Regions from separate parts of the Streptomyces sp. NPDC048659 genome, predicted to be linked through region 1. Evidence: riboswitches for the same ligand, from Rfam matches in the RefSeq annotation. Region 1 holds a riboswitch; the other holds the start of a gene.

Region 1 (3,208 bases):
CTGACGAAGGACGGCCGCAAGCCCGCCGTGAACCCCGGGCCCGCCGCCAAGCCGAAGAGCTCCACCGGACCGGTCGCCGAGTCCAACCGGACCGACGGCACCCCGGCCGGCTCCGGGGGCAGCACCACCACCCCGGCCTCCCCGGTGACCCCGGCCACGCCCTCGGGGGGCACCACGACCCCGCCGGCGACCCCGGGCACCCCCGACGGCTCGGCGACCCCGGACCCGACCGGCACGCCGGGCACGCCGGACCCGACCGGTACGCCGGACCCGACCGGCACCCCCGTGACCCCGGGCACCCCGGGCACGGCCGACCCGACGGATCCGGCCACCCCCGGCTCCGGCAAGCACCGGGGTGACGCCGCCTCGGAGGAATCGGGCAATACGGACGTGACGCCCGAATCCGGGCGCCACGCGGCCCCGGCTGACGGATCGACGGACGGTACGGCCGTCGGCGGCCAGGGCGCGGAGAGCGCCGTCGCGGGGAGCAAGACGGTCAATTCCGGCAATGCGCCCAAGGTTGACGAATACACCGTCAGGCCGGGTGACAGTCTGTCGGACATCGCACAGGAGAACGCGCTGCCCGGCGGCTGGACCGCCCTCTACGACGCCAACAAGAAGACGGTCGGCGCCGACCCGGACCTCATCCTCCCTGGTCAGAGCCTTGAGTTGACGCCTGGAAAGACGGCGGCGGCGGAGTAGTCCGTACCTGAATGTCCGTTATGAGTAAGTGAGACATGGGTCTCTCTTGCCGAACTGGCGTGTCACGTCCGCAAACTTTGCTGAGGTCGCCCCTCACCTGCGAAAACACCCCGCACCGGGGAGCAAGTAGGGGCGATTTCACCGGGTTGATGGTCTTTGAACTTCCGCCGGGTCTATGTCTACGGTCATCACCGCTCGCCACCGCGGGCCCCGTCGACCGGTACGCCGAATCCTGCCGCCGACCGACGGGAAGTCGTCGCTGTCAAGCGCCGAAGGCAGGAGCGGGGGACCCAAGGTAAGTGCCGGCCCCGGCCGTTGAGACAGACGGCCGACGACCGGCTTGGGGTGAAGCCGCGTGCAAGGACACGCGGCCGGGCAACTCACTCGCCCGAACCCGACAGCTCACCTCGTAGGCGTCGGTGAGGAGAATTCCCATGCTGTTTTCCGGCAACAAGGGCAAGCACCGCCGCCCCTCCAAGGCCACCCGCGTCGCCACGCTCGTCGGCGTCACCGGTGTCGCCGTCGCCGCCCCGCTGATGACCGCGGGCACCGCCTCGGCCGCCACCGCCTCCGAGTGGGACCGCGTCGCCCAGTGCGAGTCCGGCGGCAACTGGTCCATCAACACCGGCAACGGCTACTACGGCGGCCTGCAGTTCTCGGCCTCCACCTGGGCCGCGTACGGCGGCACCGCCTACGCCTCGACCGCCAACCAGGCGTCGAAGTCCCAGCAGATCGCCATCGCCGAGAAGGTCCTCGCGGGCCAGGGCAAGGGCGCGTGGCCGAGCTGCGGCGTGGGCCTCTCCAACGCCTCGTACAACGGCGGCTCCGCGTCGACGGGCTCCTCCAGCTCGTCCTCCTCCTCTTCTTCCTCTTCTTCCTCCTCGTCGTCGTCGAAGCGCTCCACCGAGCAGCCGACGACCCGCAGCGAGCAGCGCCAGGCGCCGAAGCCCGCGCAGAAGAAGACCGAGTCCAAGAAGACCGTCACCACGCCCACCGGCAAGACGGTCAAGAAGGGCGACGGCGAGTACAAGGTCGTCGCCGGCGACACCCTCAGCAAGATCGCCCAGGCGCACGGCGTCAAGGGCGGCTGGGCCAAGCTCTTCGAGCTCAACAAGGGCGTCGTCGAGAACGCCGACCTGATCTACCCGGGCCAGCAGCTCCACCTGAAGTGAGCCTGACGACCCACCCGCGGTGACCACCCCGGTCCGGAGCGCCCTTCCCCCGTGCGCTCCGGTCCGGGGTTTCCCCGTCCCAGGCCCTTACCGGTGAGTAGTAAGGGGTCTTTCGTCCCTAGATGAGTGCCGTTGGGACCTTTTTCGTCCCAGGGGGCGGGCGTCCGGCTGGCCGGAGCGCCAGAGCCGGTTAGGCTCTTGTCGCAAGGCGAAACGAGACCTTGCACCACCGCGTCACACCCAGCGTCACATCCCAGAAGGAGATGCTCGTGCCGTCCATCGACGTCGTCGTAGCCCGGGAAATCCTGGACTCCCGAGGCAACCCCACGGTCGAGGTCGAGGTCGGCCTCGACGACGGCAGCACCGGCCGTGCTGCCGTTCCGTCCGGTGCCTCCACCGGTGCCTTCGAGGCCCTTGAGCTCCGTGACGGCGACCCCAACCGTTACCAGGGCAAGGGTGTCGAGAAGGCCGTCCTCGCGGTCATCGAGCAGATCGGCCCGGAGCTCGTCGGCTACGACGCCACCGAGCAGCGCCTGATCGACCAGGCCATGTTCGACCTGGACGCCACCCCGGACAAGTCCTCGCTCGGCGCCAACGCCATCCTCGGCGTCTCCCTCGCCGTCGCGCACGCCGCCTCCGAGGCGTCCGACCTGCCGCTCTTCCGCTACCTGGGCGGCCCGAACGCGCACCTGCTGCCCGTTCCGATGATGAACATCCTCAACGGTGGGTCGCACGCCGACTCCAACGTGGACATCCAGGAGTTCATGATCGCCCCGATCGGCGCGGAGTCCTTCTCCGAGGCGCTGCGCTGGGGCACCGAGGTCTACCACACCCTCAAGTCCGTCCTGAAGACCAAGGGCCTCTCCACCGGTCTCGGCGACGAGGGCGGCTTCGCCCCGAACCTGGACTCCAACCGCGCCGCGCTCGACCTCATCCTCGAGGCCATCAAGCAGGCCGGCTACGTCCCCGGCAAGGACATCGCGCTCGCGCTCGACTGCGCCGCCTCCGAGTTCTACAAGGACGGCAAGTACGAGTTCGAGGGCAAGTCCCGCTCGGCCGCCGAGATGACCGAGTACTACGAGGAGCTCGTCGCCGCGTACCCGCTGGTCTCCATCGAGGACCCGCTGTTCGAGGACGACTGGGCCGGCTGGAAGGTCATCACCGACAAGCTCGGCGCCAAGGTGCAGCTCGTCGGCGACGACCTCTTCGTCACCAACCCCGAGCGCCTCGCCCGCGGCATCGAGGAGGGCTCCGCGAACGCCCTCCTGGTCAAGGTCAACCAGATCGGCTCGCTGACCGAGACCCTCGACGCCGTCGAGCTCGCCCAGCGCAGC
Region 2 (3,208 bases), on a different contig from region 1:
TTCGGCGGCACGAATTAGAGCGACCGCCGGAAATCCACTCCCCCTTGTATACGGCGCCCGCGTTAATTCCGCGGCCCCGCCGTGTTGACGACGTGTTGCGAAACCCTCACACGGGGGCGCTCCGGCCGCCGCGGCCGGTGCAGCGGAAGGGCGCGCTCCACGTGCAGCGCGGTCAGCGCGCGGGCCCTTTCCGCGTCCCCGCGCGCGACGGCGTCGACGATCGCCCCGTGCTCGGCCCACGCCTCCACGGGCCGGGTGGCCGGCTCGACCGCGTACATCCAGGCGATCTTGTGGCGCAGCTGGGTGAGGAGCGCGGTGAGCGGCGGGCTGCCGGACGCCTGGGCGAGCGTCTCGTGGAACCAGGAGCCGAGCGCGCGCAGGTCCTCCCCCTGGCCGCGCCTGGCCCGCTCCTGCCCCAGCCTGACCAGCCCGCGCAGCACCTTGAGGTGCGCGTCCGAGCGGCGCTGGGCGGCCCTGGCGGCTCCCAGCGGCTCCAGCAGGGTCCGTACGTCGAGCAGGTCCGCCGCCTCCTGGTCGGTGGGCTCGGCGACATGCGCGCCCGCGTGCCGCCGGGTGACCACGAAGCCCTCGGACTCCAGCGTGCGCAGCGCCTCGCGGACCGGGACGCGGGAGACCCCGTAGCGGCGCGCGAGCTGCTCCTCCGTCAGGCGGGCACCTCGCGCGAAGACGCCGGAGACGATGTCGTCCCGGATCGCCGTGCATACCGAGCGCGCGGGAACACGCATGTCCGACCTCCGTATGTGATCCGCTATTCGATCCGCTTCGAGCCTCTTCGATCCGCCCCTGCGACTCTATTGCAGGACGCCGGAATTTCCGATGCCACCCGATAATACGGAAACAAAAAAGAAGCCCCGGCTCGTTCGAGCCGGGACTTCTTCACAGAACGCACACGTCAGACGTGGACCCCGCGGGCACGCAGGTAGGAGACCGGGTTGACGTCCGATCCGTACTCGGCGCTCGTACGGGCCTCGAAGTGGAGGTGCGGGCCGGTCGAGTTGCCGGAGGACCCGGAGACGCCGATCTGGTCGCCGGGGGTGACCGTCTGGCCGACGGCGACGCCGATGGAGGCGAGGTGGCCGTACTGGGTGAACGTGCCGTCGTTCATCCGGATGACGATGTTGTTGCCGTACGCGCCGCCCCAGCCGGCCTCGACGACGGTGCCGGAGCCGACGGAGACGACCTTGCTGCCATAGGCGGCGTGGAAGTCGATGCCGGAGTGGCTGCCGGAGGACCAGAGCGAGCCGCCGGTCTTGTAGCCGGTGCTCACGTACGTGCCGGCGACGGGGAGCTGGAAGGAGTTCAGGCGCTTGCGCTCGGCCTCGCGGGCGGCGCGGGCCTCGGCCGCGCGGGCCTCCTTGGCGCGGGCCTCGGCCTTGCGCTTGGCCTCGGCGGCGGCCTTGACCCGGGCGGCGGCCTCGACGGCCTCCTTCTCCTGGGCATCGGCCTGGGCGTCGACGCGCTCGGCGATGGACTCGGCGGTGATCACCTGGGTGAGGCCGGTGTCCTCCGGAGAGGCGGGCTCCGCGTCGGCGGCGAACACCGGGGAGGCCAGGGTGCCGATGACGCCGGTCGTCGCGAGGGTCGCCACACCGGCGATGCCCACGGAGCGGCGCGCCATGCGGCTCGGACCACGATGCTTCCCGGTGGCACGGGTGAACGCCATGTAGTGGCTGATCCTTTCCTTCCCTCTCGCCTACCGGGTTAGCTGACGGGTTCGGAGCAGGAAGGTCTCCTACGGGCCCCTCCGCTCACCGAGCGAAGGCGTCCGATTCACCCCAGGGACTGCGATGGGTCCCCGGCTCCCCAGGCTCGCGCCTTACGGGGACTCGGCGATGACTGTCCGTTGCCGCGAATGCGGCGTCGTACAACGGCCGGACAGCCGGATCGACGCTAGGCCGATCTTCGGTCAATCGCCAAACAGACACGCTCTTTTGTAAGACATGCCACAGGGCAGAAGATCACACGCACGACAATACGGACAAAAAGGAGAACCCCGACGAACCAGGTCGTCGGGGTCTCCTCGTCCGCGTGACAGCGGCTCAATCAGCCGGTCACGACCGTCACTTCGCCGATGCCCAGGGCGCGCACCGGCTCCTCGATCTGCGCCGCGTCGCCGACGAGCACGGTCACGAGCCGGTCCACCGGGAAGGCGTTGACCACGGCCGCGGTCGCCTCCACCGTGCCGGTCTCGGCCAGCCGCGCGTACAACTGCGCCTGGTAGTCGTCCGCGAGGTGCTGCTCGACCTGGTCGGCGAGGGTGCCCGCGACGGAGGCGGCCGTCTCGTACTTGAGCGGGGCCACCCCCACCAGGTTCTGCACGGCCACGTCGCGCTCGGCGTCCGTCAGGCCCTCGGCGGCGAGGGTGCGCAGCACCTTCCACAGGTCGTCAAGTGCCGGGCCCGTGTTGGGGGTGTCCACCGAGCCGCTGATGGCGAGCAGCGAGACCCCGTGCCCCGCGTCGTCGGAGCGCAGCACCTGGCCGAAGGCGCGCACGCCGTACGTGTAGCCCTTCTCCTCGCGCAGGACGCGGTCCAGGCGCGAGGTGAGGGTGCCGCCGAGGCAGTACGTGCCGAGCACCTGGGCCGGCCACACGCGGTCGTGGCGGTCGGGGCCGACGCGGCCGAGGAGCAGCTGCGTCTGGACGGCGCCGGGGCGGTCCACGATGACGACCCGGCCGGTGTCGTCGGCCGTGACGGCCGGCATGGGGCGCCGGGTGCCGGCGTCGCCCGTCCAGGCGCCCAGCGTCTCCGCGAGCACCTTGTCGACGTCCACGTCCGTGAGGTCGCCGACGATGACGGCGGTGGCCGTGGCGGGCCGCACATGCGCGTCGAAGAAGGCGCGGACGGCGGTGGCGTCGATCGCCGCGACGGTCTCCTCGGTGCCCTGGCGCGGCCGGGACACGCGCGCGGAGGCCGGGAACAGCTCCTTGGAGAGCTGCTTGGCCGCGCGGCGGGCCGGGTTGGCCGACTCGTGCGGGATCTCGTCGAGCCGGTTGTTCACCAGCCGCTCGATCTCGGTCTCCAGGAACGCCGGGGAGATCAGCGCCTCCGAGAGCAGGCCGAGCGCCTTGGGCAGCCGGGAGACCGGGACCTCCAGGGAGACCCGTACGCCCGGGTGGTCGGCCGCCGCGTCCAGGGTGGCGCCGCAGCGCTCCAGCTCGGCGGCGAACTCCTCGGCGGTGTGCTGG

What was found. A riboswitch is a leader RNA that binds a small molecule or an ion and turns the genes downstream of it on or off. The one in region 1 is predicted to bind cyclic di-AMP.
Positions count from the first base shown of each region.
Region 2: it holds a riboswitch for cyclic di-AMP, as region 1 does, so the genes downstream of both, AB0C99_RS25150 (M23 family metallopeptidase) here and AB0C99_RS22445 (transglycosylase family protein) in region 1, are expected to answer to the same signal.

Region 1 covers NZ_JBEZHM010000029.1:83,212-86,419, reverse strand. Annotated here, with positions in the region: gene AB0C99_RS22450 (transglycosylase family protein) at 1-702, shown strand, start outside; cyclic di-AMP (ydaO/yuaA leader) riboswitch at 960-1,133, shown strand; gene AB0C99_RS22445 (transglycosylase family protein) at 1,137-1,874, shown strand; gene eno (phosphopyruvate hydratase) at 2,138-3,208, shown strand, end outside.
Region 2 covers NZ_JBEZHM010000036.1:29,489-32,696, forward strand. Annotated here, with positions in the region: gene AB0C99_RS25145 (GntR family transcriptional regulator) at 63-746, opposite strand; gene AB0C99_RS25150 (M23 family metallopeptidase) at 914-1,684, opposite strand; cyclic di-AMP (ydaO/yuaA leader) riboswitch at 1,697-1,863, opposite strand; gene AB0C99_RS25155 (pitrilysin family protein) at 2,065-3,208, opposite strand, start outside.